Regions from separate parts of the Dermacoccus sp. SAI-028 genome, predicted to be linked through region 4. Evidence: riboswitches for the same ligand, from Rfam matches in the RefSeq annotation. Region 4 holds a riboswitch; each other region holds the start of a gene.
The links. Region 4 has a riboswitch for S-adenosylmethionine ahead of EDC82_RS05530 (homoserine O-acetyltransferase). Riboswitches for the same ligand answer to the same signal wherever they lie in the genome.
Positions count from the first base shown of each region.

Region 1: another riboswitch for S-adenosylmethionine. It lies ahead of EDC82_RS10770 (MetQ/NlpA family ABC transporter substrate-binding protein); the one in region 4 lies ahead of EDC82_RS05530 (homoserine O-acetyltransferase).
Region 2: another riboswitch for S-adenosylmethionine. It lies ahead of EDC82_RS01465 (TauD/TfdA family dioxygenase); the one in region 4 lies ahead of EDC82_RS05530 (homoserine O-acetyltransferase).
Region 3: another riboswitch for S-adenosylmethionine. It lies ahead of EDC82_RS06450 (bifunctional o-acetylhomoserine/o-acetylserine sulfhydrylase); the one in region 4 lies ahead of EDC82_RS05530 (homoserine O-acetyltransferase).

Region 1 covers NZ_SMFS01000001.1:2,362,545-2,370,301, forward strand. The annotation lists gene EDC82_RS10750 (hypothetical protein) at 1-384, opposite strand, end outside; gene EDC82_RS10755 (GNAT family N-acetyltransferase) at 381-1,442, opposite strand; gene msrA (peptide-methionine (S)-S-oxide reductase MsrA) at 1,596-2,243, shown strand; gene EDC82_RS10765 (neutral/alkaline non-lysosomal ceramidase C-terminal domain-containing protein) at 2,311-2,694, opposite strand; SAM riboswitch class IV at 2,907-3,018, shown strand; gene EDC82_RS10770 (MetQ/NlpA family ABC transporter substrate-binding protein) at 3,196-4,203, shown strand; gene EDC82_RS10775 (methionine ABC transporter ATP-binding protein) at 4,200-5,273, shown strand; gene EDC82_RS10780 (methionine ABC transporter permease) at 5,270-5,938, shown strand; gene EDC82_RS10785 (alpha/beta fold hydrolase) at 6,043-7,734, opposite strand.
Region 2 covers NZ_SMFS01000001.1:297,326-305,082, reverse strand. The annotation lists gene EDC82_RS01475 (carbon starvation CstA family protein) at 1-611, opposite strand, end outside; gene EDC82_RS01470 (GNAT family N-acetyltransferase) at 922-1,494, opposite strand; gene EDC82_RS01465 (TauD/TfdA family dioxygenase) at 1,700-2,677, opposite strand; SAM riboswitch class IV at 2,688-2,815, opposite strand; gene EDC82_RS01460 (hypothetical protein) at 2,978-3,274, shown strand; gene EDC82_RS01455 (cyclopropane-fatty-acyl-phospholipid synthase family protein) at 3,335-4,639, opposite strand; gene EDC82_RS01450 (FAD-binding oxidoreductase) at 4,636-6,033, opposite strand; gene EDC82_RS01445 (FAD-binding protein) at 6,086-7,351, opposite strand; gene EDC82_RS01440 (NADP-dependent oxidoreductase) at 7,546-7,757, opposite strand, start outside.
Region 3 covers NZ_SMFS01000001.1:1,407,357-1,415,113, reverse strand. The annotation lists gene pdxS (pyridoxal 5'-phosphate synthase lyase subunit PdxS) at 1-448, opposite strand, end outside; gene EDC82_RS06485 (hypothetical protein) at 610-1,269, opposite strand; gene EDC82_RS06480 (glycosyltransferase family 4 protein) at 1,266-2,411, opposite strand; gene EDC82_RS06475 (phosphatidylinositol mannoside acyltransferase) at 2,415-3,359, opposite strand; gene pgsA (phosphatidylinositol phosphate synthase) at 3,364-3,984, opposite strand; gene EDC82_RS06465 (HIT domain-containing protein) at 4,050-4,625, opposite strand; gene EDC82_RS06460 (hypothetical protein) at 4,708-5,097, opposite strand; gene EDC82_RS06455 (GNAT family N-acetyltransferase) at 5,094-5,588, opposite strand; SAM riboswitch class IV at 5,712-5,827, shown strand; gene EDC82_RS06450 (bifunctional o-acetylhomoserine/o-acetylserine sulfhydrylase) at 5,900-7,213, shown strand; gene thrS (threonine--tRNA ligase) at 7,380-7,757, opposite strand, start outside.
Region 4 covers NZ_SMFS01000001.1:1,196,294-1,204,050, reverse strand. The annotation lists gene EDC82_RS05540 (RNA polymerase sigma factor) at 1-1,088, opposite strand, end outside; gene EDC82_RS05535 (universal stress protein) at 1,383-1,745, opposite strand; gene EDC82_RS05530 (homoserine O-acetyltransferase) at 1,815-2,987, opposite strand; SAM riboswitch class IV at 3,022-3,130, opposite strand; gene EDC82_RS05525 (hypothetical protein) at 3,220-4,158, opposite strand; gene EDC82_RS05520 (EcsC family protein) at 4,430-5,116, opposite strand; gene EDC82_RS05515 (PAC2 family protein) at 5,244-6,173, opposite strand; gene EDC82_RS05510 (HIT family protein) at 6,247-6,690, opposite strand; gene hrpA (ATP-dependent RNA helicase HrpA) at 6,711-7,757, opposite strand, start outside.

The DNA of each region.
Region 1 (7,757 bases), 1.2 Mb from region 4:
CTCGCGATGACGACTCGCGCGCCGCCCCTCGACGACGTATGCCACGACGCGCTCGAGGTCGCGCGCGATGGCCGACGCGTCGTCACCGCTACGCCAGAGGTGACGCGTGGGTTGCGCTCGCCTCAGAGACGCCGGCAAGGCGCGCGCCGCCGCGCGATCGAGCCAGCAGATGGCTTGGTCGTCCACGCCGTACAGCAGGAACGTGTCCTTGAGCTCGAACGTCACCCGCTCGGGCTCGTCGCGCAGGCCGAGGTCGTGCGCGACGCTGCGGGGCACGACGAACGGCTGCTCGACCGGCATCGTCCACGCGCGCCACTGGAGCAGCTGCTCGTGCGTCACCTCGATGCCGAGCACCTCGCGTACGGGCGCCTCGGACGGGCTCATGCAAGCCTCTTCTGCCATTCGATCATCGTGCCCTCGCGTTCGTAGCCGAGCTCGGAGTTGATCCGCAGCACGTGGGTGTTCGTCTCGTCGTTCCAGGTGCGCTGCACCTCGACGCCCGGCGCGACCTGCGGCAGCAGCAGCGACACCGCAGCCTTGACCCGGTAGCCGAGCCGGTGCCCACGGTGCGCGGCCTCGACGAGGGTGTCGTCCTGGTAGGCGATCCAAGGCGTCTCCGCGGGAACGCTGACGTGCGTGAACGCGGCCATCTGCCCGGTCGGTCGGTGCCACGCCACGGCCTCGACGACGCGTCGGCCCTGAGCGCGTGCGGTGTCGAACAGCTCGCGCACCCGCGCGGCATCCCACGTCTCCGGTTCGATCGCAACGTCACCGAGCGGGGTGTCGGTCGACATCATCGCTCCGAGACGGGCCCGCTCCTCGAGCCACTGCGACGGGAGGTCGTCGACGGCCGTCTCGACGACATACTCGTCGTCGAACGCGAGGGCGGCACGCATCTGTGCGGCGACGGCGTCGCTGACCGGCAGACGCTGAGCGTTGCGCACGCACGTCTGGGCCTGGGCGAACCCGCGGGCAGCGAGGAAGGCGCCTGCGGCGTCAGGCTGGCCGACGGGCGTCTGCGTCTCGACGAGGACCGTCGTACGTCCCTCGTCCTGCATGATCTCCTCCGCGGCTGAGAGCAGCGCCGAGCCGACACCCCGTCGTCGCGCGGGAGCCGGCACGTCGAGGTGGAGAAACGCGAGGTGGGTGTTGTCGCGGCGCGGCAGGACGAGCTCGGCGGCACCGACGACGCCAGCTGCTGTGTCCACGCCATCATCCTGTATGTCGGCTGCTCCCCCAACGGCGTCGTCGTCGCACGAGGCTTCCCCCTCGACGGCGACGAACGCATGACGCGTCTCGGATTCCTTGCCCCACATGGCGCGCAGCTCGTCGGCGGGGTAGGCGATCGTGTGCTTGCCCCACTGCTCGTGGCCCACCGTCATGAACACCTGCGCCCAGGCGTCGAACAGCGGGTCGGACGGGCCGATCTGACGAATGCGCATGGCGACATTGCACTCAGCACCAGCTGCGTACGCAACCGGTTTTTCGGCGCGTCCGCCTGGATCGTGCGACAACCCGTTCATGCCGGCGGAGGGTCGGGCCGGAATGCCTCGACCGCCGGCGGTGTTGTCTCGGAACCCGAGGAAAGGCACCTCATGTTCACTCGAAAGCACACCCGAACGCCCGAGGCGAGCGACCTGCACGACGTCCTCGACGTGCCGATGTTCTCCGAACTGCCCGACGGCTCGGCGACCCTGTACGTCGCGATGGGCTGCTTCTGGGGCGCCGAACGCATCTTCTGGAAGATTCCGGGCGTCGTCACCACGGCCGTCGGGTACATGGGCGGCCACGCCACCGAGCCGACGTACGAAGATGTCTGTGGCGGCGGCACGGGCCACACCGAGACGGTCATGGTGGCCTACGACCCGTCGCGCGTGTCCGAACGCGAGCTTCTCAAGGCGTTCTGGGAGAACCACGACCCGACGACCGCGAACCGGCAGGGCAACGACGTCGGCACGCAATACCGCTCGGCGATCTACTGGACGACGCCGCAGCAGGAGCGCGCTGCCCGCGAGACGTCCGCGCTCTTCCAGGAGGCACTCGACGACGCGGGCCGCGGCGCCATCACGACCGAGATGCGCCCGGCCGACGAGGCGGGCCCCTTCTGGCCGGCGGAGCTGTACCACCAGCAGTACCTGTCCAAGCACCCCGGCGGCTACTGCAACCACGGCTTCAAGGGCGTCACGTGCCCCGTCGGCGTCGCCGACCTGCCCGCGCAGACGGATGTCCTCCCGCCACGCTGACGACGACATGCACGGCGGCCGCTGAGCCGGCGGCCGATCAACCGGCCACCGCGGCGCACCGGCCGTCTCAGCGCACCTGGAAGGCCCGGCTCGTTCCGGTATGGGCACTGACCTTGCCGTTCCAGCCGTTCTTCCAGCTGCCCTGCTGCACGAGGCGATACGTGCTCGCGGGCGTGCCGCGACGTATGCGCCGCTCCATGGTGCATCGCGAGTACGAGACGCCCTCGCGCGACCAGACGTACGAGGTGTCCCAGTCGTGGTCGTCGAGGACGTCGACCCACGACGAGCCGACCTGACGCTGCACCTTGACGAACGTGCCCATCGTGCGGAAGTCATTCTTCGGGTGGCCGCCGCGGAAGACCGCCCGCACGCTCGAACCAGCCGAGCGTGTGGCGTCCGGCTGAGTCAGGACGTCACCGAAGTGCTGCCCGGGTGGGGCGTCGTCGAACACGACGCCGGGGCCCTCGGCGCGTGGCCGACGTCACACTCATCACCCACCTAGACGATCGTCCAAGCTGTGTGAAGAAATCACTCACCCGAGCCTCGACGGCGAAAGACGCCGCATCAGCCACGCCGCGTGTCGCACGTCACAATCTTCGCCCACGTCTCATCTCCAGTGCCACAACTTGACGCTTTGTCGTGCGCGGCTCTAATCTCGCTGCTGGTCAAGAGATCCGATGCAAAGCCCTGGCTGGTCGGACGGCAACCCTCACACGCGTGGCGGGGTGCTCCAGGTGATGACCCGGCCGCGTCGACCACGCGGCAAGCACGCTCGGCACCCAACGTGACGGCATCCTCGTGAGCCTTCCGTTGCGCTGCCCAGGCCCCGAAAGGCATGCCCCGCACGACACCGCGCACCGCGCCCCACCCCGGCGCCCCGCCTTCACGCTGACTCCGCGCACCCGCGCCAGCCCCGCGCATTCGCATCCTTGCCGCCTCACCAGGAGAGATCATGACCGACAAGCACACCCCCGCCGACGAGACCTCGACGCCCACCTCGTCCACGCATGACGCCACGAGCGCCGAGAACGGCGCGACCGCCCTGCCCCCGAAACCGAAGAACGACACCGGCAAGTACGTTGCGATCGGCGCAGGCGTCCTCGTCGTCGCGCTGGCCGCCGGCATCGGGGCCAAGGTGCTCGGCGGGAGCAGTGACGACAAGCTGACCCACCTCAAGGTGGGCACGACGGAGGCGTCGGACCCGTACTGGAACCAGCTCGTCAAGGTGGGCAAGGACAAGTACGGTCTCGACATCGAACCGGTCAACTTCTCTGATTACACCCAGGCCAACCCCGCGCTCTCCGAGGGCCAGGTCGACCTCAACCAGTTCCAGCACCTGCAATTCCTCGCCGACTACAACACCAAGGCGAAGCAGAACCTCACGCCCATCGGGGCGACGTACATCGTCCCGCTGGCGCTGTACTCGAAGAAGCACACGAGCGTCGGCCAGTTCCCCCAGGGCGGCAAGATCGCCATCCCCAACGATCCGACGAACCAGGCGCGCGCCTTGCTGCTGCTGCAGAGCGCCGGACTGCTGAAGCTCAAGGGTGGTGGCACCTCGCTGTCGACCCCGGCCGACATCGACGCCGGCGCCTCGAAGGTCACCGTCACAGCGGTCAACGCCGAGCAGACCGCGGCCGCGCTGCCGTCCGTCGACGGCGCGATCGTCAACAACAACTTCGCCGCGGACGCGAAGCTCGACCCGAGCAAGGCCCTGTTCAAGGACGACCCGCATGCGGCCTCGTCGAAGCCGTACATCAACGTCGTCGTCGCGCGCGCCGCGGACAAGGACAACGCCGACTACGCCAAGTTCGTCAAGGCCTACCACGACCCGAGCGTCGAGAAGCTCATCGAGGAGCGCACGAAGGGCACGAGCGTCCTCGTGAACAACTCCGCCTCCGAGGTGCAGGGCATCCTCGCGAACCTCGAGGCCCAGATCAAGGCGAAGGGATCGAAGTGACGGGCCCCTCCCCCACACTGACGAAGGCCGCCGCGCCGGCGAGTGCCACCCCGCCCGCCGTCGCCTTCCACGACGTCGGCAAGACGTTCACCCGCGGCAAGAGCCGGGTGACGGCTCTCGACGGCATCACGACGCAGGTGGAGCGCGGACGCATCGTCGCCGTCATCGGTTTCTCCGGCGCAGGTAAGAGCACCCTCGTACGTCTCATCAACGGCCTGGAGACGCCGACGCGCGGCCACGTCGAGATCGACGGCGTCGACCTCGCGTCGCTGTCCGCGAAGCAGGTGCGCGAGCTGCGCGGTCGCATCGGCATGGTGTTCCAGCAGTTCAACCTCATCCGCTCGCGCACGGTGTACGCCAACGTCGCCTACCCCCTCGAGGTCGCCGACTGGGACAAGGCGCGCCAGGAGGCGCGCATCACCGAGCTGCTCAGCTTCGTCGGGCTCACCGAGAAGGCGTGGGCCTACCCCGACGAGCTCTCCGGCGGGCAGAAGCAGCGCGTCGGCATCGCCCGTGCGCTCGCGACGAACCCGGAGATCCTGCTCGCCGACGAGTCCACGTCCGCGCTCGACCCCGACACGACGAAGGACGTCCTCGCGCTGCTGCGCCGCGTCAACGACGAGCTCGGCGTGACGATCGTCGTCATCACCCACGAGATGGACGTCGTGCGCGAACTCGCCGACGACGTCGTCGTCCTCGAGGCCGGCCGCATCGTCGAGTCCGGGCGCACCGTCGACGTCCTCGGCGCGCCGAAGGCGGACGCGACGCGCCGCCTCGTCGACGCCACCCTGCGGAACGTGCCCGACGCACGCGAGAGCGCCCGGCTGCGCGCTGCCCACGACGGGCACCTCGCGACGCTGACGGTTCACGACCCGCGCGAGTTCGGCCGTGTCCTGGCCCGCATGTCCGCACACGGCGTCGAACCGGAGATCGTGCACGGCGGCCTCACACCGCTCAAGGACGACACCCTGACGACGTTGACGCTCGCCCTGCGCGGCGACGACGGCGCCGTCACCACCGTGCTCGACGAACTGCGTCTCGCCGCCGACGTCGAGGAGGTCGCCGCATGATGCCCGCAACCGATTGGGAGGCGCTGCGCCCCACGATCGTCACCGCGGTGGGCGAGACGCTGCTCATGGTCGGCGCGACGATCATCATGGGCGGCCTGCTCGGCCTCGCCCTCGGCGTGCTGCTCAACACCACACGACGCGGCGGCATCCTCGAGAACCGAGTTCTGCACACGGTGCTCAACGTCCTCGTCAACATCATCCGACCGATCCCGTTCATCATCTTCGCCGCCGCTCTCGGGCCGTTGACGCTCGCCGTCACGGGCTCGACGATCGGTGCGAAGTCGATGATCTTCCCGCTGACGATCGCCTCGACCTTCGGCATCAGCCGCATCGTCGAGCAGAACCTCGTGAGCGTCGACCCCGGCGTCATCGAGGCGGCGCAGGCGATGGGGGCGAGTCCGTGGCGCATCATTCGCACCGTGCTCATCCCCGAGGCGCTGGCGCCGCTGATCCTCGGCTACACGTTCGCGCTCGTCGCGGTCATCGACATGACGGCCGTCGTCGGCGCCATGGGCGGCGGCGGCATCGGTGACTTCGCCCTGTCCTACGGTTACCGCCGCTACGACTGGGCCGTGACGTGGGCCGCCGTCGTCGTCATCATCGTCTTCGTTCAGATCGCCCAGTTCATCGGCAACGCTCTGGCCCGCAAGGCGCTGCGTCACTGACACACCCTTCGCGCCGCTCGGCGCGAGCATGACGAAGGGCCGTGACCATCCGGAGAGGATGATCGCGGCCCTTCGCCGTCAGGACGCGTCAGACCAGCCGTGCGTCAGCGAGCGCCGACGGTGGCGACCTTCTGCAGGCTCGAGCGCAGGTCGGCCTGCATGCCCTCACGCTGCTGGACGTGGTGGTGCTTCTTCTTCGTGCTGGACGCGCTGTCCGTCACCTCGTTGGCGGGGCCGGGCTCCGGCTGGGGCACGGGGTCGCACTCGACGTCGGCGTGGCCCGGTCCACCCGTCCGCGCGGGCATCGCGCCGGTGAGGAGGTAGGCGGAGATCTTGTCGTCCGTGCAGGCGATGCCATTGAGCGAACCGGAGTGCGTCGTTCCACCGACGCCCTCGATGAGAGCGCTCTTCGGGAAGCGCTTGCGCACCTCGAGCGCGCCCGGGAACGGCGTCGCACCGTCGTGGGTCTCGGCGATGAGGAGCACCGGCCCGACCTTCGAACCGTCGATCTTCATGGCCTGCGCGTTCGTCGACTTGACCGGCCAGCTCGTGCACGGGAGGTTGAACATGGCGTTCGCCCACGTCTCGAAGGGCGCCTTCTTGTCGACCTTCGAGTTGTCCGAGAGCCACTTGCTCCACACGTTCGACCACTTGACGTCGGTGCACTGCGTGCCGAGGTAGACCGCGTAGCTGTTGTCCGAGCCCGGCCCGGAGCCGTTGGCGTCGTCGTACAGCGCGGTCGTCGGGCCGAAGTCACCCTTCTGCAGCGCAGCGGCCAGGGCGGCGCCGTCGTCCTCCCAGCCGAAGACGTAGTAACCGGCGTTGAGGTAGGCGTCGGTCCACTCGTCAGGTCCGATCTTGCCGTTTGCGGGCTTCTTCGCGAGCTTGTCGCGCATCGAATACCACTGCTTCTTGATGGCCTTGCCGCTCGTGCCGAGGTGGTACGTCGCGTCGTTGCCCGCGACCCAGTCGAAGAAGACGTCCATGTTCTTGTCGAACGCGATGTCCTGGTTGAGGTTCGCGTCGTACCAGACGTCGCGCGGGTCGACGACACCGTCCATGACCATGCGACGCGTCTGCTTCGGGAACATCGTGGCGTAGACCTGGCCGAGGTACGTGCCGTAGCTGAAGCCGTAGAAGTTGATCTGCTTCTCACCGAGCGCCTTGCGGATCGAGTCCATGTCGCGCACGTTGTCGATCGTCTTCATGTGCGGCATGAGCTTCGCACCGGCAGCCTTGGAGCACGACGCGGAGTAGGCGGCCGACCTCTTCAGCCAGGCCTGCGACGTGCCGGCCTTCGTCACCCGGTAGTCAGGGCGGTTGTAGCCGAAGTAGTTGCCGTCGCAGGCCAGGGTCGGGACGCTGGAGCCCACGCCGCGCGGGTCGAAGCCGATCCAGTCGTACGGGTCGCCGCCCTTGTTGCGCACGGCGCCGCCGAGGCGCGACAGCGTCAGACCGGAGCCGCCCGGGCCACCTGGGTTGACGAGCATGATGCCCTGCTTCTTGGCGTCGCTCGTCTTGTGCTTGATGCGGGAGACGGCGATCTTGATCTTCTCGCCCTTGGGCTTGGCGTAGTCGAGGGGCACCTCGACGAATCCGCACTGGGCGCCGGCCTTGCTCAGGCGCGCGTTCGCGCAGGTACCCCAGGTGACCGGCGGCGGGGTGTAGGACGAGGAGGCGTCCGCAGTGGGCGTCGCGCCCTGAGCGGGAACGGAACTCGCCGCCGTGACGGGGGCCGACAGCCCGACGCCCAGCAGGCTGAACGCAGCGCCCACGGCGCCGATGGTCTTCTTCATGCGTACTCCCTGGATGGCCTGGT
Region 2 (7,757 bases), 900 kb from region 4:
AGGCCGAGCACCGCGATGAGGATGACCATGATCGTCATGACGGCGAGCATCGCCGCCCAACCACCGACGGGGCCGAGCGTGTCGCGCGCCATCTGGCCGATGCTGCGGCCGCCACGGCGCGTCGAGATGGCGAGCACCATGTAGTCCTGCACGGCGCCCGCGAAGATGACGCCGAAGATGATCCACATCGTGCCCGGCAGGTACCCCATCTGCGCGGCGAGCACAGGGCCGACGAGCGGGCCGGCACCGGCGATGGCGGCGAAGTGGTGGCCGAACAGGACGCGACGGTCCGTCGGCATGTAGTCCTGGCCGTTCTCGAACTGCTCCGCCGGCGTCGCGATGTCGTCGCGAGGCTGCACGACCTTGTACGCGATGAGACGGCTGTAGAGCATGTAGCCGATGACATAGCTGCCGACGGCCGCGAACACGAACCAGATGGCGTTGACGTGCTCACCGCGGACGAAGGCGACCATCGTCCAGCCGATGGCGGCGACGATCGCCGCGACGGCGATCATGATCTTCTGCCGCCCGGTGATGGTGCGAGGGGGTTCGACCGCGACGGGGGGCAACCCCGGATCGCGGTCGAGGGTGTCGAGACGTGACGCCGCCACGGTGACCTCCTGGTAGTGCTGGTGGCCATGAGGGCCGATGTGAGTAAGGCCACAGTAGGGGTCTACCCATGGGTACGGCGTCTCGGCTCGCGGACCGAGCGATCACATCCTGGTCACGACGTCGGCTGAGGGTTTGGGGGCCTGAGTTCGGATGGGGACTGACCTCGGCCGGGCCGCCCCGCACCGTGCCCCTTCTGCGATTCCTGTCCCCGTCGGCGATTCTCGTCCACCTCTGCGAACGGCGGTCACATCGGCGATTCTCGTCCTCATCCGCGAGTTTCGGTCACATCCGCACCCGAGGCAGCCGGCGTCAGGCCGTCGGTCCCTGCGGAAACGGCGGCGAGCCGAACCAGTAGCGACGTGTCTCGCCCGGAAACGCGGGGTGGGAGCGGACGTCCTCGAACTGCCCGCCGCACTTCTCGATGACGGCGCGTGACGCCGGATTCTCGGTGCTGCAGCACACCAGCACCTGTTCGACGCCGAGCGCCCGCGCCTCGTCGAGACCGAGCATCAGCGCGCCCGCGGCGACACCCCGCCCACGAGCGCTGGGACGCACCGAGTAGCCGATGTGACCGATCGCCTCGTACAGCACCTCGGTGAGGGTGTGACGCAGGGCCAGAAAGCCGACGATGTCACCCTCCCCCGCCCGCGGGCCGTCGAGCACCCAGAAATAGCTGCAGTGCACGAATCCCTCAGGCGGCGCGACGGTCGTATCGCCCTGGCGCGCACGATCGGTGAGGTAGGCGTCGAACCCGGCGCGCGACGTGTCGACGACGTCGTCGCGACGATAGCCCGTGCCGTCTTTCGGCGTCGCGCCGAACTCGTCGAATGCGTCCTTCCAGTCGTCGTAGCGAGCGGCGTCGGGCCTGATGAGCTTCAGCATCCCGTCATTCCATCACCGTGCGACGCCCCCGGCGACCGATTTTCCCGACGGCCGGCTGGACGAATGTGCACAAGCAAATCGCCGATGGGGACCGGATTCGCCGAGGGGGACGGGATTCGCGAAGGGGGACGAAAATCGCAGAGGGGTACATGACGACGCGATGCGGGCCCCAGAGACCCGCACCGCGCCATGTCAGCTCACACCGTCAGGCAGCTGCGCCACCCGTCAGGCCATTGACGCCGACGGGCTTGTCGCCACCGACCGTCACGCGCCTCATGGCGCGCGGGCCAAGGTTGGCGTCGACGTAGTCGCGGTTCGCGTAGTGCGACGTCGCACGGTTGTCCCAGATGCCGACGTCGCCGGGCGCCCAACGGTGGCGGATGGTGTGTTCGGGCTGCGTCAGGTGCGCGTACAGCACGTCGAGGATCGCCCGCGACTCGGCCTGCGACACGCCGACGATGTGGGAGGTGAAACCGGGGTTGACGAACAACCCGCGACGGCCCGTCTCGGGGTGCACACGCACGACGGGGTGCTCGACGACGGGCAGCTCGGTGACGACCTCGCCGCTCCACTCCTGCCCACCGTTCTTGCGCAGGTACGCGCCCCATTCGCGGTTGCCGTCGTGGGCGGCGACGAGCTGGTCGACGAGGCCGCGGAACGGCTCCGACAGCGAGTCGTACGCCGCCTGCGCGTCGGCCCAGGAGGTGTCGCCGCCGTAATCCGGCAACGTCACGGCGCGCAGGACGCTGATGGCCGGCGGCTCCTTCATGAACGTGACATCCGTGTGCCACTCGTCGGAGAACGAGAACTCGGGGTCGGAGGAGTCGATCGAGTAGATCTCCTTGCGCTCGTGCGTGCCCGCGACGGGGTGGCCCGCCGTCAGCTCGCCGAGCAGGTTTCCGAGGCGCACCTGAGCGTCGTCGTCGAACGCGTCCTGACCCCGGAAGAAGAGCACCTTGTGCGCGAGCAGCGCGCGGCGCAGGTCGAACGCTATCGCGTCGTCGACCTGCGCGAGGTCGACGCCGTGGACGATTGCGCCGAACGCCGGGCCGAGGCGTTCGATGCGCAGCCCGGGCGTCGCGACGGTGCCGCCGTGGCGCGCCGCTGCGCTCGTCGGAACACCCGTCGGTGCGCCGCTCGCGGAGTCGACGTTCGTGTCGGGCGTGGTGTCGAGGAGTGTCATGGCAGACCCTTCGTTGCGCTTGCCGCCGCGTCGGTCGACGGGCGGCCGGGTCGTTACTCGGGGCACCCCGGCGCACGTGTGCGTTCGCATGGGGGTTGCCGCCCGGCCAGCCGAGACTTCGCGCCGGGGCTCGTGACCCGCACATAACGTAGCACTGGCCAAACATAAAGGTCGAGTTATGCATCAACGGCGGCCACACCGTGACATTCGTCAGGGGCCCGCCGCACCCGGGCGGCCATACTGAGAGCAGAACGCCCGTGGAGCACTCCCCCGTCGGTGAGCAGCGGTGATCGATGGTTCATGGTCGCCCTGACCGTGTTCGAGATCGGAGCGTCGATCGTCACGGTCGAGTTCGTGAAGTCGCATGGTGGCAGCGATTTCAGCGCGTACATGTGGTCGCTGCTCGCGCCGGCCGTCGGCGCTCTCGTCTACTGGGCGCGCACACGCCGCGCGTCAGGGGCCCGCGCCGCGATCCTCGCGTTCAACCTGCGCTCGGCGGCCGTCGTCATCGCGAACAGTTCGTTCCAGAACGCGTTCGCGTGGACGCAGATCATGACGGTGGCGGCGATGCTGGTCGGCATCACCCCACCGTCATGATTGCGCGTTGCCTGCGTCTGGACGGGCAACGGGCAGCCGCTCAGCACCGCCAGTGAGAGCTCAGGGTGCCCAGTGCGAGCCCAGCGGGTAGCCGCCGTTGTCGCCGTTGTCGGTCGTCTTCGTGGCGAGCACCTGGTGCAGGTGCAGCCAGCCCTCCTCGAACCCGAGGCGTGAACCGGCCATGTAGATGCCCCACACCTTCGCGGTCGGCAGGCCCGCCTCGGCGACGCAGAAATCCCAGTTCGCCTCGAGGTTGCGGCACCAGTCGCGCAGCGTCAGGGCGTACGACAGGCGCAGGTTCTCGTCGTGCTGAACCTCGAAACCGGCGTCGTGGCACTCACTGATGAGCCGCCCCGGCGAGGCGAGCTCGCCGTCGGGGAAGACATAGCGATCGGTGAACGGCTCCGGCTTGGCCGAAGCCGTGTCGTCGCGACGCGTGATGCAGTGGTTGAGCAGGCGGCCACCGTCGCGCAGCTTCGAGTGCAGGAACGAGAAGTAGTTGGCGTAGTTCTTCACGCCGATGTGCTCCGTGAGGCCGATCGAGCTGACGGCGTCGAAGCCCGTCTCGGTGACGTCGCGGTAGTCGCCGTAGCGGATCTCGACAAGGCTCTCGAGGCCCGCCTCACGCACGGCGCGCTGACCCCACTCGGCCTGCTCCTTGCTCAGGGTGACGCCTATGACGTGGACGCCGCGCTCGCGAGCGGCGTGCATCGCCATGCCGCCCCAGCCGCAGCCGACGTCGAGCAGCCGTTGGCCGGGCTGCAGGTCGAGCTTGTCGGCAACGAGGGCGAACTTGCGCTCCTGCGCGTCCTCGAGGGTGTCGTCCGGCGTGTCGAACACGGCGCACGTGTAGGCCATCGAGTCACCGAGCACCTTCTCGTAGAACGCGTTCGAGACGTCGTAGTGGTGCTTGATCGAGTCGGCGGCGCGGCTCACCGGGTTCACCTTGGCGAGGTGGCGCTTCCAGCGGGGCTCGTTCTCGACCTCGGGCAGCGGCGGGTGGACGAACGCCTTCGGCCCCAGCTGCTTGACGACGGGCGCGAGCGCCGACGCGACGCCCTTCGGCGTCAGCTGCTTCGTGCGCACGTCACGCTTGATGCGGCTGAACACCTCGTAGGGGTCACCAGGGTGGAAACCGGTGCCGGTCAGCGTGCCCGTCAGATAGGCGCGGGCGAGGCCGAGATCGCCAGGGGCGCTGAGGAGGTAGCGCAGCCCCTCCTCGCTCTCGACACGCACGGCGATGTCGCTGTCGCGCGGGCCGATGTCGGTGCCGTCGTACGCCGTGATGCGGAAGGGCAACGGCTCCTCCAACACGGCCTGGACGGCCTGGGCGACGAGGGGGTTGGCGGTCGTGGTCTGGCTCATGCGTGCGTCCTCATCTTGTCAGCGAACTCAGGAAGGCGGCCCTGCGGGTCGTACTTCGTCTTCATGCGGCGGTATTCGGCTGCGCCGTACAGCGCTTCGAACGTCTCGGCGTCGTAGTAGACGTCGGAATAGAGCGACTTGTGGCCGTGCATCGTCGGCAGCACGGCCTCGATGTCGCGGTTGACGTCGCCGTCAGACCGCCCGGGGGTGATGGCGACGGTGCCCCAGAACCCGACGTTGACGTACGTGCGGTTCGGTTCGAGCTGGTACAGCGGCCACGCGTCGTCGCCGCGCAGGCGCAGCGGGCACACCCACACGGGCGTCATGCCGACGTGCTCGTCGAACCACGGCATGAACGTCTCGAGCTGTTCGAGGGGCACCTCGACGTCCTGCACGACGCGCTCGCGCGGCAGTTCGCCGCGCATCTCGTCGATCCTCGCGGCGAAGCCCCAGCGGTTCTCCCACCCGACGATGCGGTGGTAGAAGTCGCTGCGACGGTACTTGCGCGGCCACACGCGTCGCACCTTCGGGTTCTGTGCGAAGAACGCGTCGGAGCACCAGAACCAGTCGGTGTCCCAACGCCAGATGTAGTCGTGCGCGCTCAACGTGTCGCGGTCGAGCTCACTGATGCTCTTGTAGAAGATGTTCTGCCCCGTGTAGTCGCTCGGGCGGCGGCGCGTCTCGGGGAAGAAGTTGGCGAGCACGAGATAGGCCTCGTCCTTGCTGACGATCATGCCGTCGAGGCCGTCGACGCGTTCGCCCTGCCACTCGCGGGTCTCGACGATGGCGTCGATCGCTCGCGTCATGGCTGCGACGCTCGCGAACCGCACGTTGCGCGTCTCGACGAGGTCACCGATCGGCTGCAGTTCGATGCGCAGACGCGTCGCGTAGCCCAGGCTGCCGTAGCTGTTGGGGAAGGCGCGGAAGAGGTCGGCGTGCTCGTTGGTCGGCGAGGCGGTGAGCAGCTCGCCGGTGCCGGTGAGGATGTCCATCTCGAGGACGGACTCGTGCGGCAGTCCGTTCTTGAACGACGTCGACTCGATGCCGAGGCCGGTGACGGCGCCGCCGAGGGTGATCGTGCGCAACTGCGGGACGACGAGCGGCATGAGGCCGTGCTCGAGCGTGGCGTCGACGAGGTTCTCGTACGTGCACATGCCCTGGACGTCGGCCATGCGAGCATCGGCGTCGATGCTGATGACGCCCGTGAGGCCGCTGACGTCGAGGCCCACCTTCGCCTTCTCGCGCGGACGGAAGAGGTTCGAGGTCTTCTTCGCGAGGCGCACCGTGGCGCCGGCGGGGATGGCTTCGAAGGAGGCCCTCAACTGCGCGACGGCAGAGGCGTGAGCGGCCTCACCGGCCAGTTCCACACTGGGCTGTTTTTTCTTATCGAACATCTATGCTCTCCACGTCTCAGGAAGTTACGCCTGCCCCGGTTGCAGCACCAAATCAGGCCGGCTCATTCCCGAGCAACCGCTCGACCCAGGCGTTGCGGAACATGCCGGACGGGTCATGCCGACGCGCCTCGCCGTCGAGGGCATGCAGTCCGGGGAACTGTTCGCTGAGCTGCTGTGGCGGTGCCGCGTGCAGCTTGCCCCAGTGCGGGCGCGGGTGGCCGAGTGCAGCTTCGAGGGCCGGCAGTTCACGGCGGACGGCGTCCGGGTCGCGGCGCCAGGTGAGGTGGATGGCGAGCATCTCGCCTGTGGCGAACGGGCTCGCACTGAGGCTGTCGCCGGCGACGGCGCGGATCTCCATCGAATGCGCGAGGCGGGCGAAGACGTCGGCGAACCGTGGCAGCGCTCGCAGGGCGTCCGCGACCGTTTCACGTGAAACAAAGTACTCGCTCTGCACCTCGTCGCCGACGCTGGGGGTGAAGTCGCTGCGGAAGTGAGTCAGCCGTTCGGCGCTCGGCCCGTGAACACCGAGCTGCTCAGTCACCGCGACGGGATCAGCGCCTGGGCTCGGGTGACGAGGGCTCGTGGCGGCGCGGGCGCCGGCGAGCTGCGCCGGAGCATCGACGCCGCGCGGACGCTTGGCGAAGAGCAACGCCCGACCGCCGTCGCTCCAGTCGGGGGCGATGCTGAACGAGTAGAGCGGGCGCGTCAGGTCGTCGAGATGGTCGACGAGGGTGTCGTATTCGAGCCCTTCGTACACCGTCGTTGCGATGTCGAACGCGGGCACGACGTCGAGGATCAACTCGACGACGGGCCCGAACAGACCGAGATGCACGGGATAGTGCTCGAACCCGGGTTCGCCGCGCGTCATCGTGTGCAGCTCGCCCGCAGCGGTGACGTGGGTGAGCGAACGCACCGCAGACGCGAGGCTCGGACGCTCCCAGCCGGAGCCATGCGTCGCCGTCGCGATGGCCCCGGCGACGGTGATGTGCGGCAGTGACGCAAGGTTCTCGAACGCCCAACCACGCTGCGCGAGAACGGCGTTGACCTGCGCATACGTGGCGCCGCCGTCGATGGTGACGCAGCGTGCGTCCTCGTCGAGGTCGATGCGACGCTCGAGGTCGAGGAGGCTGAGCTGCACGCCGTCTGTGTCGGCGATGTCGTTGAAGCTGTGGCCGGTGCCGACCACCCTCAGCCGCCCACCGTCGGCCGCTGCCCGGCAGACCGCATCCTGCACCTGCGACGTCGTCCGCGGCGCGTATCGCTCGCGTGCTTCGAAGACGACGGTGCCGGCCCAGTTCGTGGAAGGGAGCGCGCTCATCCCCCGACGTTATACCCGCCCGACGGCGCTCGCCCGGGGTGCTCGAGGCCGGGGTGCTGGGTCTACCGGCGAGTGAGTCACTCTCGTGTCCGGGTGAGTCAGTCAGGACTGACTCACCCGGACGTTGGTGACGCAGTTGGATCTCACGTCGCATGCGCCGCCCTGCGGGGCGTGGCGCGACAGGAGTCGAACGATCAGATCGAGACGACCATCTTGCCGGTGTTGGCGCCGTTCAGCAGGTCCATGAACGCCTGCGGCGCGTTCTCCAGGCCCTCGACGACCGTCTCGTCCCACTGAACCGAGCCATCGGCGAGCCACGTCGCCATCTTCTGCTGGAACTCGGGCACGAGGTCGCGGAAGTCGCTCTGGATGAACCCGCGGATCGTGATGCGCTTGCCGATGACGA
Region 3 (7,757 bases), 210 kb from region 4:
CCTCGTTGATGCGTCGCAGCGCCTCACCGAGGTTGGTCGCGCCGCACACGAACGGCACGTCGAAGGCCCACTTGTCGATGTGGTTGGCGTAGTCGGCGGGCGAGAGCACCTCCGATTCGTCGATGTAGTCGACGCCGAGCGCCTGCAGCACCTGCGCTTCGACGAAGTGCCCGATGCGCGCCTTCGCCATGACGGGGATCGACACGGCCTCGATGATGCCGTCGATCATGTCGGGATCACTCATGCGCGAGACACCGCCCTGCGCGCGGATGTCCGCGGGCACACGTTCGAGGGCCATGACGGCGACGGCTCCTGCGTCCTCGGCGATCTTCGCCTGCTCGGGGGTGACGACGTCCATGATGACGCCGCCCTTGAGCATGTCGGCCATGCCGCGCTTGACGCGGTCGGTCGCCACGGCGGTGTTCTGTTCGGAGCCTGCAGAGCTCATGTGTTCGTCCCTCTTTCTGATGGGCGCCGCGGATGCGACGCGAGAGCCCACGCTAGCCCCGAGACGGGCATGAAGGAGACAGATGATCGTCGATGGCAGCTACCGGCCACGGCATGATGGGGCCGACGACGCCAGCCCGAACACGGCTGCTCCGGCAGAAATCAGCGCCACGCGTCGGTGCGACCGAGGCCGTGGACGCGGGTGGCAAACGTGACTTCTTCCGGCAGCTGCGTGCGTCCAGCCAGGTGCAACGCCCGGACGATCGCCTTGGCGCGTACGCGACGTACGTCGCGTACGGCCTCGTTGTGGAATCGGTAGGCGAGTTCGACGCGATCGCATGCGTCCGCGAGACGCTGACGGGCCCCGTCGTCACCCTCCGCGGGCGCGCTGCCTGGGACGTCAGGCACGGTGCTGATCGGGCGGCGCCCAGCTGCTTCCGCCCGCGACGCGGCGCCGTCCGTCGCCGACGCGTCACCCACGACGAGCGCAAGCGTCTGCGTCAGCGCCGTCTCGGCCTGCGCACGCTCGACGGGTACGCCGACCTGTTGCACGTCGTCCGTGATGAGGGCGCCGTCGGCGGCCTGCAGCGAATCGGCCGCCGACGAGGCGAGCAGCAGCGCGCTCGCCGGGTCGAGAGCGGTGGCCTGCGCGTACTCGGCCGCGGCCTCGGCGCGGCGCACGAGCTGCGCGTCGAGCGAGGCCAGCGACCCCTCGACGCGAGCGTGCAGCCGGTCGAGGCGCGCTGCGGTGTAGCTGAGATACCAGGCGAGCGCGAGCAACAGCGCGACGACGACGGCGACGTCGGCCCACACGCCGCTCATGATCGGCGTCCCGCCACCGCGGCGGCCGCGGCATGCGAACTGCGGACCGTCTCGTACGCGGAGATGACCTGCTGCCCGACGGCCGACCAATCGTAGAGCCGCGCGCGCTCTCTCCCGGCCCGGGACAGGGCGTCACGCGCACCGCGGTCAGCGAGCACCCCCGTCACCGCATGCGCCAGCGCCGCCGCGTCGCCGGTGTCGAAGAGGACGCCGCAGCGGCCGTCGTCGAGCACGCGCGCGAAGGCCTCCAGATCGCTGGCGACGACGGGGGCGCCGGCGCTCATCGCCTCGATGAGGATGATCCCGAAGCTCTCGCCACCGATGTTGGGCGCGACATACGCGTCGCACGACGCCAGCAACGACGCCTTCTCGGCGTCGCTGAGCAGCCCGAGGAACTCGACGTGACCCTCAGCCGAGGCGGGCACCTCCCGCCGCGCCGCGTCGACGTCACCCGGCCCCGCGACGAGGACGCGCACCCCGGGGTGCGCCCGGGCGATGAGCGGGACGGCGTCGAGCAGAACGCGCAGGCCCTTGCGCGGCTCCCCCATGCGTCCGAGAAAGGCGATCGTCGGGCGCTCGCCCCCATCCTGCCAGCGCGCCTCGGGGCGAGCCGTCGCGAACCGGTCGACGTAGACGCCGTTCGGCACGAGCGCGGCGTCACCGCCGAGATGGCGCGCGACGGTGTCCCGCGCGGCGCGCGAGACGGCGATGCGCCCGGTGATCTTCTCCAGCGCCGGGCGCAGGAACGGTTGGGCGAGCTGCAGCGCGCGCGAACGCTCGATCGAGGTGTGGAACGTCGCGACGACCGGCCCGTCGTACGTGCGCAGCGCGAGCAGCGACACGCTCGGCGTCATCGGTTCGTGGACGTGCAGGACGTCGAAGTCGCCGCGCTCCACCCAGCGCGCCGTCCGGCTCGCCGCGACCGGACCGAACGCCAGGCGCGCGACGGAACCGTTGTAGCGGATGGGCATCGCTCCCCCGGCACTCGTCACGTACGGCGCACCCGCGTCGTCACCGTCGCTCGGCGCGAGGACGCTGACCTCGTGCCCTTCTGCGAGCAGGTACGTCGCGAGGTCGCGCACGTGCAGCTGCACACCGCCGGGCACGTCGAACGAGTACGGGCTGACGAGGCCGATCCGCACCGCTCAGCCCCGGCGCGCGTCGAGGTCGCGGACGAACACGCGCTGCATCATGTGCCAGTCCTGCGTGTGCTCGCGGATGGCGCCACCGAGCGCGTCGGCGCACGCCTGGACGGCGGTCTGCACGTCGGCGCGGGCATCATCGGTGTGGGCGATGTCGACCGCCGGGTGGAAGCGGATGTCGATGCCCCAGCCGCTGCCGCCGTCGCGCCGGCGGTAGGTGATCGTGATCGGCACGAGTGCCGCACCGGTGCGTCGGGCGATGACGGCGGGGCCGGCAGCGAGGCGGGCCGGCTCGCCGCACAGGTCGACCGTGACGCCGCGGCTCGTGAGGTCGCGATCCGACAGCAGCGGCGCGAACGCACCCGGTTCGCGCACGAGCGTCTCGACCTGGCCGAGGACGTTCTCGCCCTTGGTCAGCGGGATGATCGTCATGCCCAGCTCTTCGCGGAAGTGCAGGAACGCGCGGAAGAGAGCGTCGGGCTCGAGTCGCTCGGCGACCGTCGTCACGTGCGCGAGCTGTGTCGCCGACCAGGCGCCCGCGAGATCCCAGTTGCCGAGGTGGCCGAGGTAGGCGACGACGCTGCGTCCATCGGCGAGCATGCTGCGGGTCGCCTCGAGTTCACCCGAGGTGGTCACCCTCTCGGCGATCTGCTCGCGTGTCAGCGACGGCAGTCGGAACGCCTCGCACCAGTAGCGCAGGTACGAGCGCACGCCGGCGGCGACGAGCGCGTCGAGGGCTGCGTCGTCGAGTTCGGGGCGCGCGATCGCGTAGTTGGAGCGCATCCGCGCGACGCTCGGGCCGCCGCGGCGCGTCGTGACGTCCGCGATGACGTCGAAGAGGCGGTGGGCGGCGCGCTCGGGCAGCGCCCGCACGCCCCACCAGGCGCCCTTGAACGCTGCGACGGTGACGGCGTCGCGGGCGCGCGTCGTCAACCCCTCGGCGGCCACGCGCTCAGCCCTCGAACGGCTTGGCGAGGGCCTGCTTCCGCACCATGAGCATGCGCTGCACGACCGTGATGAACGATGCGACGGCGAGCAGCGTGAGCACGACGGTCAGCACGATCTCGGGCAGGAACCAGCCGACGAGGCCGGTCGTGACGAGCACGGCGACGAGACGGTCGGCGCGCTCGGCGATGCCGACGTTCGCCTGCATGCCGAGACCCTCGGCCCGGGCCTTGGCGTAGGAGACGACCGAGCCGAGCACGAGGCACGCGAGCGCGAGGCACGCCATGAGGAAGTTGTCGCCCTTGCCCGCGTAGTACAGGACGAGGCCGCCGAAGATCGCGGCGTCACCGACGCGGTCGAGCGTCGAGTCGAGGTAGGCACCCCACGTCGACGAGCGGCCCGACAGGCGCGCCATGTTGCCGTCGAGCATGTCCGAGAAGACGAAGACGGTGATGAACAACGTGCCGACGAGGAAGTCGCCGCGCGGATAGAACCACAGTGCACCGAACGCGACACCGACGGTGCCCACGATCGTCACGACGTCGGGGCTGATGCCGAGACGCAGCAGGAGCTGGGCGATGGGCCGGAAGATGGCGGAGAAAAACGCGCGCGCGTACTTGTTGAGCATGGTGGTTCAACTGTAGCGGTTCGATATACCCGTTCGAGGCAGCGCACTGCCCGTGGTGCCCGGTGTCAGTCGTTCGGCCAGTTCGCGACGATGCGCTGACGGCTGTCCTCGAGCAGCACCGGCAGCGCCTTGGTGCGCCCGATGATCGGCATGAAGTTCATGTCGCCACCCCAGCGCGGCACGATGTGCTGATGCAGGTGCGCGGCGACGCCGGCACCTGCGACGTCACCCTGGTTCATCCCGAGGTTGAACCCGCCCGGGTTCGACGCGGCCTTGAGGGCACGCACCCCGGCCTTCGTCAGCTTCGTGAACTCCTCGGTCTCGTCGTCGGTGAGGTCGATGTACGAGGCGACGTGACGGTACGGGCACACGAGCAGGTGGCCCGGGTTGTACGGGAACAGGTTCATCACGACGAAACAGTGCTCACCACGGTGGACGATGAGGCCGTCGGCGTCGGTCTTCGTAGGCGACGCGCAGAACGGGCAGCCGTGGCCGGCGTCCTTTGTCGGACGCTCGCCCTCGATGTACGCCATGCGGTGCGGCGTCCACAGCCGCCCGAACCCGTCGGCCTCGCCCGCGAAGGCGCCGGCTTGCTCGATGAGGATGTCGTCCTGCGAATCAGTGTTGAACTCGTCGACCATGGCCCGATCCTAGAGCCCCGCCTGCCTCGACGCAGCGGCCGCGGGTGGGCTCGCGCGCACCATGCACCCCGGGTGAGCGGTCTCAGACCGCCGCGATCTCGCGCAGACGCGCCGGGACAATGGTTCGGTCGGCTTCCCCCGCGTGCGCGACGTCGCCGACACGGCCCGCCAACGTCCGCGCGACCTCGGCCGCGTCGCCGTCACCGACGACGGCGACGATGCTCGCCAGCCCGGCGAGGCCCGTGACGGCGTCCTCGAGGTCGAGCCAGTCGTCGTCATCGAGGCCGGCCGCCGCCCCCGGCCATGCGACCGAGGCGGCCATGACGCCGTCACGAGCCCACTGCTCGACAGCGTCGCGCGCGAGGGCGCCGTCAGCACCGAGGTGCAGGACGACGGCGTTCGCGACCGGTTTGGACGGGCAGGCGATGCAGCGCTCGCGCTGATCGAGCGCCCAGATGACGTCGTCGCTCATGACGCACGCTCCGCATCGCGGCGGGCGTCGAGGCCGAACGGCGCCACACGCTGCATGTGACGTTCGTCCGGCGGGCCGAAGCCGGCCCGTTCGTACAGCCTGCGGGCACGCGGACGGGCGTTGAGCATCATTCGCGCGACGTCGTGCGCGTCGGCCCAGGCGTCGACGATCCGCAGCATCCGCTCGGCCAGGCCCTGGCCGCGCGCCGACGGCGTGACGAAGACGACCGCGATGTTGAGCGACGGCTGCGCCGGCCGAGCCAGCGCCGGGGGCCGGTGCACGAGCGACGTCTGCACCATGCCGAGAGCCGTCCCGTCAGCACTCGAGGCGAGCCACGTCGGCAGATCGTCGTAGTGCGCGAGCCAGTGATCGGCATACTCGGTGATGAAGCCGGAGCGGTTGCTCTCCCCCGCCTCGAGGTCCATCTGCAGACGCAGCGCCGCGCAGGCGAACGCGTCTTCGCGGCGCGCGCGGACGATCGTCGGTGTCATGGCAACAGTCAAGCACGGCATGAGGGTCGTCGCCCGTAGGCGCGTCGCGTCAGCACGGGGCCGCGACCGGAATGTGAGACAGCATTCCCGCCTGATGACACCACCCGGCCTAGAGTGGCCGCAGGTCACGAGCGCCAGCGTCAAACCCCGGTTTGCTGGCCGGCAACCCTCCCACCGCGGCGGGGTGCTCCGGGTGACGACCTGGCCCGGCGCCGAGCGCGTCCGGGCAAGCGCGGAGGGATTCCCCTTCGGGCACCACACGTACGGTGCGCCGCCCGTGCGTCCACGTACTCCTCGAGAGGGACATCATCATGAGCTCCGAGAACTGGGCCTTCGAGACCAAGCAGATCCACGTCGGCCAGAACGTCGACGGCGACACCGGCGCCCGGGCGCTGCCGATCTACCAGACGACGTCGTTCGTCTTCGACTCCGCCGAGACCGCGGCCAACCGCTTCGGCCTGTCGGATCTCGGCCCCATCTACACGCGCATCGGCAACCCGACGGCGCAGGCGGTCGAAGACCGCATCGCCGCGCTGGAGGGCGGCGTCGGCGCGTTGCTGCTCGCGTCGGGTCAGGCGGCGACGACGTTCGCCATCCTCAACGTCGCTCAGGCCGGCGACCACATCGTCGCCTCGTCCGCGCTGTACGGCGGCACGTACAACCTGCTGAAGTACACGCTCAAGCGACTCGGCGTCGAGACGACGTTCATCGACAACATCAACGATCTCGACGAGTGGCGCGGCGCCATCCGCGACAACACGAAGCTGCTGTTCGGCGAGACGCTGAGCAACCCCGACCAGAAGGTGCTCGACGTGCGCGGCCTCGCCGACATCGCGCATGACGCCGGGGTGCCGCTGTTCGTCGACAACACCGTCGCGACGCCGTACCTGCTGCGCCCGATCGAGCATGGCGCGGACGTCGTCATTCACTCCGCGACGAAGTACCTCGGGGGGCACGGGACGTCGATCGCCGGCGTGCTCGTCGACGCCGGGACGTTCGACTACGCCGCCGACCCGGCGAAGTTCCCGCAGTTCAACGAGCCGTCGGAGAGCTACCACGGTCTCGTGTTCGCCCGCGACCTCGGCGTCGGATCGCCGCTCGGCGCGAACCTCGCCTTCATCCTCAAGGCGCGCGTCGAACTGCTGCGCGACCTCGGCGCGGCCGTCTCCCCGTTCAACGCGTTCCTCATCGCGCAAGGCCTCGAGACGTTGTCGCTGCGTGTGGAGCGACACGTGGAGAACGCGAAGAAGGTCGTCGAGTTCCTGAAGTCGCAGCCGCAGGTCGAGAAGTTGTTCTACGCCTCCGACCCGTCGAGCCCCTACAAGGAACTCGCCGACCGCTACCTGCCCGCCGGCTCCGGCGCCGTGCTGTCGTTCGAGATCGCCGGCGGCGTCGAGGCGGGCAAGAAGTTCGTCGACGCTCTCGAACTGCACTCGCACGTCGCGAACATCGGTGACGTCCGTTCCCTCGCCATCCATCCTGCGTCGACGACGCACTCCCAGGGCAGCGACGAGGACCGCCGCGGCGCCGGCGTGACGCCCGGACTCGTGCGGTTGAGCGTCGGCATCGAGAACTCCGCCGACATCATCGCCGACCTCGAGAAGGGCTTCGCTGCAGCGAAGTGACCGTGCGCTGAGGTGGGTCCCCGCGACGGGTGACGCAACCGGGTTCCCTACCCCGAGCGTGGTCACCCGGCCGTGTCGAACGCCGGCCCTCGGGTGCACATGCCAACACACGAGCGCGCCCCCGAACCGCGAGGTTCGGGGGCGCGCGTCGTCGTCGAGGCAGACGTCAGCCGGCCGTCGGGTCGGTGTTCTGACGTTCGGTGATGACGCGGGTGATCTCGGCGATCGCGTCGGCCACCGGCACGCCGTTCTTCTGCGACCCGTCGCGGAAACGGAACGAGACGGCGCCGTTGTCGCGGTCCTCTTCACCGGCGATCAGGATGAACGGCGCCTTCGACTTGGACGCGTTGCGGATCTTCTTCGGGAAGCGGTCGTCGCTCATGTCGACCTCGACACGCACGCCGGCTTCGCGCAGCTTCATCGCGACGTCCTGCAGGTAGTCGTAGTACTCCTCCGCGACGGGCACGGCGAGCACCTGAACCGGCGCGAGCCACGCCGGGAACGCGCCCGCGTAGTGCTCGACGAGCACGCCGAGGAAGCGTTC
Region 4 (7,757 bases):
GTGTAGTCGAACTTCTCGACCGCGCGGATGAGGCCGAGGTTGCCCTCCTGGATGAGGTCGAGGAAGAGCATGCCGCGACCCGTGTAACGCTTGGCCAGCGACACGACGAGACGCAGGTTGGCCTCGAGGAGGTGGTTCTTCGCGTTCTTGCCGTCCGAGGCGATCCACCACAGCTCGCGCTTGAGCTTCATGTCCATCTTGACGCCCGACTCGAGCTTCTGCTCGGCGAACAGGCCGGCCTCGATGCGCTTCGCGAGCTCGACCTCCTGCTCGGCGTTGAGCAGGGCGACCTTGCCGATCTGCTTGAGGTAGTCCTTGACCGGGTCGGCCGTCGCACCCGCCGTCACGACCTGCTGGGCCGGCGCGTCATCCTCGTCACCCGGACGCAGGACGAAGCCGCCCTTCTCGTCTTCGGCCTCGCCGGCGGGCTTCTTCGCCTCGTCGACCTCCTCGGCGCCTGCCTCGACGTCCGTCACGACGACGTCGTCGATCTCGACGTCCTCGGCGACGACCTCGTCCGGCTCGTCAGCGGCCGACTTCTTGGCGGTGGTCTTCTTCGCGGTCGTCGACTTGGCCGCGGTGGCCTTCTTCGCCGTCGCCTTCTTGGCGGTGGTCTTCTTGGCGGCCGCCTTCTTCGCGGGGGCCTCACTCGCCTCGTCGGCGGTGACGATCTCGTCGAGCTCGACGTCGGTCTCCGCCTCTACGGCCTTCTTCGCCGCCGTCTTCTTGACGGCAGCCTTCTTCGCGGTCGTCGTCTTGGCCGCGGTGGTCTTCTTCGCGGCAGCGGTCTTCGTCGCGGTCTTCTTGGCAGTCGACTTCTTCGCCGCGCTCTTGCGCCCGGTCGTCGTGGCGACGGCCTGGGCCGCGTGAACCTCGTCGAGCACGATCTCGATGCCCTCGGCCCCCAGCGCCTTCAGCACCGCCTTCTGCTTGGCCATGGAGATCTTCGCTTCTTCGAGGGCGGTCTTCAGCACCACGCTGTCGACCGTGCCGCTCGCGCGCCCCTGCTCGAACAGAGCAATGACCGCGGGATGGTCGATGTCCGCGGGAAGCGCGGGGGTCTGAGCCGTTTCGGACACTGAGGTCACCAACTACCTTCCGAGAGTGCACAACGCATCGGGCAGGCGCAATCGCGCGCCGAGCGCTTCGTACGAGGGAAGAGACGAACCACGGGGGCGGGATCCGACGAGAGCCGGTTGCTCGAGACTCACCTGAGCTCGCCTGGCACCGTGGTGCCTGATTCGATCCCCCGCGTCGCTTCTTTCACCATTATAGAACTCTGGGTCGAGAACCGCAGAATCACGGGGTTCAACGCCCCTGCGTGCGCGGGTGTTCCCGACCTGACGCAAGCGCGTCAGGCCGGGGTTGGGAGCAGCGCGAGATCAGTGCGCTGTGGGCTTGACCGCGAGGACGGGGCACGGCGCGTCGAGCAGCAGTCGCTGAGCGCTCGAACCGAGGATCAGCTTGCCGACGGGCGTGCGGCGACGCAGCCCGATGACGAGCAGCGCCGGGTCGAGTTCGGCCACCTCGTCGAGGATCACCTCGACCGCGTCCTGGCCCTCCTCCACCTGCACGACGCGGCCGCCGACCGCGTCCGCACTCTCCTGCGCGGCAGCGCGCGCGTCGTCGCTCGGGACGGTCGAGACGAGTACGAGCGGGCGCCCCAGCACACTCGACTGACGCACGGCCTCGGCCACCGCGGCCTCACCCTCCGGGCCCGGAGCGAAACTGACGACGACGGACATGCGCAACCCCTGTTCTGCGACTGTGGCGATCGGCTCACACGCTACCCGAGGTGCCGCGAGCGCCCGCCGTCACGCCACGGGATGGACGCGGCCCGCCTCGGCCGTGAGCGGCCGAGCGATGACCTCGCGCACGAGCGCCGCGATCTGGTCGGCCTCGATGAGGAAACCGTCGTGACCGTGCGGCGAGTGGATGAGACGCAGCCGTCCGCGCCCGTGAGCCCGGACGATGTCGGCGGAGGCACTGACCGGGAACAGCCGATCGGAGTCGACCGCGGCGACGACGAGCTCACCCCCGAACACCCGAAGCGCAGGCTCGATGCCGCCGCGGCCGCGGCCGACGTCGTGCGTCGCCATCGCCTGCGTGAGCCGCACATAACTCATGGCGTCGAACCGCGCAACGAGTTTCGCGGCGTGGTGCTCGAGATAGCTCTCGACGGCGAACAGGCCGCCGTCGAGCGTGCGGTCCGCTCCCTGCGACTCGCGCCCGAACCGCTCCTGCAACTCGTGCGCGCTGCGGTAGGAGGTGTGCGCGATCTGGCGGGCGAGCCCGAGCCCCGACGTCGGGAAGACGCCCTGCTCGAGGTAGCCGCCACCCCGGAAATCCGGGTCAGCTTCGATTGCCCGCACCTGCGTGTGCCCCCACGCGATCTGGTCGGCGCCCGCCGCCGCGCAGCTCGCGACGACGAGGGCGCGCTGCACCCGATGCGGGAAGGTCGCCACCCACTCCGCGGCGCGCATCCCGCCGAAGGAGCCGCCGATGACAGTGTGGAAGCGCGCGATGCCGAGAGCGTCGGCGACCCGCGCCTCGGCGCGCGCCTGATCCCTGACGCTGACGTGTGGGAAGCGCCCGCCCCACACCCGGCCGTCTGGTGCGAGCGACATGGGGCCCGTGCTGCCGCGACAGCCGCCGAGCACGTTGATCGCCACGACGAACAGCTCGTCGGTGTCGAGGGGCGCGCCGGGGCCGATGAGACCAGGCCACCACCCCGCCGTCGGCTGCCCGGGGCCGACCGGCCCGACGACGTGCGAGTCTCCGGTCAGGGCGTGCTCGACGAGGACGGCGTTGCTCGCGTCGTCGTTCAGCTCGCCCCAGCACTCGTACGTCATGACGACGTCGGGCAGGGCGGCGCCGTTCTCCAGCGTCAGGGTGCCGATGTGGACGGCACGTGCGTGCGGGTTGAACCCGTCGTCGGTGAGGGGCGCCGCGGAGTCGGCCACGGCGAGGCGACGGTGCGAAACCATGACGTCCTCGATTCCGAGGTGGGTCGCAACCCACCTCTCGCGCTTGCCGCCCACGGGCGGCCCTGTCGTCACCCGGGGCACCCCGCCGCGAGGGAGGGTTGCCGCTCAGCAAGCCGGGGCTTGTGTCGCTGAAACTCTTGACCTGCGACACAGTAGGCGGCCCTGCCCGCGGCTTCCATCGCCCGCGCGGCGACGTCCACGATGTGGCGCGCTCCCACAACCGGCACGCTCGTCAGGCGACGGAACTCTGCCGAGCCTTCGTGTGGAGCGCACCGACGGCCTGCTCGTACGACAACCCCGTGCCTGTGATGTCGCGCAGCAGTTGCCCCAATGACGTCCGTCCGATGCGCAGCGACGCCGCGGCGCACGCACCGGCTCCTCGCAGGTCGCCTTCGCGCCAGGTCGCGGCGGCCTCGAGGGCCTTCCACGCGGCGCGGCCGTGGCGCGGCACGAGCGGCAGCCAAGTTCGCAGGCACGCGCTCGTCATCAGCGGGCCAGGCTCGCCGAGCGGCGTGCCCGGGCTCAGCAGACGGAACAGTTCGGGTGCGACGCACAGGAGGATCTCATCGCGCGTCGGGCCGTCGACGACAGCGTCGGCGAGCACCTGCAGGTCGGCGCTGCGGGAGCGTCGCCGGGTGCCCGACGCGGTGTCGGGGACGTCGCACAACCGTGCCCAGGCGGCTCGGACGTCGACGACGCTGGGAACGGGGCGCGCGGTGGCGGCCATGGCCTCGCCGCCGCGGCGGACGTCGCGAAGCTGCTCGCGGGTCTGCTCTGACAGGGACGGGATCTCGTGGATCGCGCCGTCACAGCAGCCGAGCTCGCATTCGATGGCCCACCAGTGCTCGTCGCTGGCACCGAGGACGTGGTGCAGCGGCACGCGGCGCTCGATGCGTTTCGCGAGGGCCGCGATGTCGACGCGGCCCGGCTCGCAGCGATAGGCGATGGCGATGGCGGCCTGCGCACCCATCGTCGCGCGCCGCTCAGCGACGACGTCGAGCATGTGCGCCGTCTCCCCGTCGCACGCATCGTCCGCCCAGCCGAGCACCCCCGCGAGCGCACCGTCACGTTCGAACAGGACGATGACGGCGCCCGCCCCCTCGGAGCCGACGAGATCGGGAAGGGCTGCCACCAGGGCGCTGAGGCCCTTGAGTCGTGTTGTTGTCTTCATGCCCCCAGCGAAACCCATGACGCCACCCGCGCGCTGACCACGAGCCACAAACCTGTGGACGAGGCATCCTGCGGGCCGCGAAACGGGCCGTAGCCGTCACACCTGTGGGTGAGTGGGCCGTTCGAGCAAGGCCAGGCGGGGGTTCGCGGCCCTCAGATCGTCGCCCGGAAGCCCGTTGATGCGCACGGACGACACATCGCCGAACCGGCCCGGACACGCCGAACGCCACCCGCCGAAGACGAGTGGCGTTCGGGGTGGAATCAGGGCGACGTCAGGCTGACGGCGGGATCTGCGCGACGAAGTCGCGACGCGCCGACTGGGCGATCTTGCGGATGAGGACGACATCGAGGCCGCCACCGATGAAGCCGCCCGCCACGGGGATGAGGCGCGGAATGCGCGTGAGGAAGCGACGCCCCACCTGCGAGCCGAGACGGAACGCAACGGACTTGTTCACGACGGCGAGCGCCGCCGGCGGCAGCTTGCGCGTGGCGACGTTCGTCGCGACGCCACCCGTCATCGGGCCGAGGCCCTTGAGGACCTGCGTCGCGTCCGCACCGATGAGGTCGAGCAGGATCGCCGAGCGCACGGCTGGGTCGTCGACGTCGTGACCGTTGATGGCGGCGATTGCCGCGACCATGCGCGTCGCGACGGTGTAGAAACCGATGACGTTCGCGGGCAGTGCCACGGGGAGCGTGACGAAACCGCCGAGGTTGGTGAGGAAGCCGTTCGCGCCCGCGAGCTTCGTGTGTGATGCGACGACGTCGTCCATCGCCGCTTCCTTGGAGCCCGCCTTCTTCATCGCCTCGTCGGCGACGGCGCGGGCCGACTTGAACGTCGCCACGCCCCCGATGCCCACCGAGATGAGGTGCTGCGCCAGGGTGTTGGCCGTCGAGTCGAGCATGCCCGACGGTTTCTCGGGGGCTGCAGGAGCCTTCTTGTCTTGACCGAATCCGAACATGAGGTGATCCTCCCAAGTTGGCGGGGGCCCGGCAAGCCACCGCAGGGGTGGCCGCAGCCAGGCGAGCGTTGCGAAGCCCGCGTGGCCGTCGGCTCAGACCGACGGCCGGCGAGAAGCGCTCGCGGGCTCACAACGAGCCCTTGGTGCCCGGATCCTCTCCCTCGGCGCGCAGGAACTGCTCCAGCTCGGCGCCGATCTCGTCTGCGCTCGGCAGGTCGTTCATCTCGGCGGCGAGGAGCGAGCGTCGACGACGACCCTCGGTGAAGGCGTCGTACTGCCGCTCGAGGCCCTCGACGACCTCGGTGACCTCGTCGTTCTCGCTGATCTGCTTGGCGATGTCGACGCGATGCAGCCCGGCGATCGCGGCGAGCTCCTGAGCGGGGATCGCCAGCCCCGTCAGCCCGCAGACGGCCTCGAGCGCGGCGAGCGCGGCGTCCGCGAACTCGACCTGCGTGAGGTAGTGCGGCACGTGGATCGCGAAACCTGCGGTGTCCATGCCCGCCTCGGCGAGCCGGATGTGCATGAGCCCTTCGGCACTCGAGGGAACCTGGACGTTGCCGAAGAGCGGCTCGTTCTCCGTCAGCAGACGCTGATCGGAGGCGAAACGCGTGAAACCGACCGGGCGCGTGTGCGGCACGGCCATCGGGATTCCGTGCGCGCTCACCATGAGCGAGACGCCGAGGTTCGCCGCGAGGATGCGGACGGCCTCGCTGACGCGCTCCCACTGGTAGTCGGGCTCGGGGCCGGCGAGCAGCAGGAACGGCGTGCCTTCGGCGTCGACGAGGCGGTACAGCACGAGAGCCGGGTCGTCGTACTCGCTGTAGCGGTCGCGATCGAACGTCATCATCGGGCGGCGACCGCGGTAGTCGAGCAACTGGTCAACGTCGAACGACGCGACGACCGTGTGCTCGAGCGTGCCCAGCATGTGCGCCGTCATCAACTTCTGCGTGTTGCCCGCGTCGATGAAACCGCCCAGCGAGACCACGAGGGTCGAGGCGCTCTGCTCGGCGAGCGGGGTGTCGGTCTCGATGCGGAACAGTTGCGTGGGATCAAGCACGTCGTACTCCTTCGTCAGGTGCTCACCGTTCAACGCCCCGCGCGCGGGGATGATTCCCCCACGCCGCGGCCACTCAGGTCTGCGGCGACGCGGCGTCCGGAACGGTCTCGGCATGACCGTCGGTGCGCAACTGCGCCCGCAGCGCCTCGGCATTCTCGGCGAGGATCTGCTGGTCCTGGCCGCGCGTGACGGCGTGCGGGTCGAACTCGGCCGGGCTCTGCGTCGGCCACACGTGCAGGTGCAGGTGCGGCACCTCGTACCCCTCGACGAGCAGGCCGACGCGCTGCGCCTGCCACGCGCGCTGCTGCGCCTGACCGATGATCTGCGCGACACCCGTGAGATGCGCGAAGATGCTCGGCGGCGCCTGCGTCCATTCGACGATCTCCCCGCGCGGCACGACGACCGTGTGCCCGTCGGTGATGGGGTCGATGACGAGGAACGCCACGCACACCTCGTCCTGCCAGACGAAGTGCGCCGGGATGTCGCCGTCGATGATCTTGCTGAAGATGCTCGCCATGGCCTCCAACCTACGCCCGATCAGCGGGCCTCCGCAGCGTCCATCGCCTTGTAGATCCGCTTCTCGGACACCGGGTGAGCGGTGCCCAGACGCTGCGCGAACTGGCTGACGGCAAGCTCCTCGATCATCCAGCGGATGTCGAGCACGTCGGCGTCCCCACGGCGCTCGGGGCGCAGCCCGGCGACCATGTCGTCGTACTCACGTCGGACGGTCGCGACGAGGTCGGCGCGGTCGGCGTCACGCACGAGATCGGTGACGCCCTTGTCGAGCCGCTCGAGCATTCCCCGCACGTAGCGATCGAGGTGACCGAGGCGCGCCAACCCGGTCTCGGCGACGAAACCGGGATGGATGAGCGCGACGAGGTGAGCGGCGACGTCGTCGTGCAACGCCTTCGCCGCGGGCGCCGTCAATCGTGACAGCCCGAGCTGCACCTCGGCGGCGTGCTCGAGCACGGGCGCGAGCTTCTCGGCCGCCTCGAGCACGAGCGGTGCCACCTGCTGACGGATCGCCGTGAGGGCCGCGTCGAACTGCTCTGCGTCGCGCACTTCGCGCCCGGGCATGCCTTCGATGACGGAGTCGACGGCGGCCGCGAGGACGTCGTCCATGAGGGCGTCCATCGAACCGTGCGGGTTGTTGCCGAGCGCGAGCTTCTGCCGGTTGCTCATGAGGCCGAGGATTCGCTTCCACGGCACCTGCGTGTTGAGCAGCAGCAGACGGCGGGTGCCGAGCCGAGTGGCCTGGCGCGCCTCGGACTCGGTGCCGAGCACCTCGACAGCGACGTCACGGCCGTGGTCGACGACAGCCGGGAAGCCCGTCATCCGCTGGCGGCCGGCCGACTTCGTGAACTGGCGGGGCAGCTCACCGAACGTCCACTGCGTCAGCCCCTGCTGCTCGAGGTCTCCGGCCGCCTTCGCGATCGACTGACGCAGACGCCCGGCGAGTTCGTCCTGCAGCGCCGCGAGATCCTTGCTCTCACGGATCTTGCGGCCCCGCTCATCCTCGACCCTGAACGTGACCTTCAGGTGGTCGGGCAGCTTCCCCGGGTCCCAACTCCCCGCGGGCACACG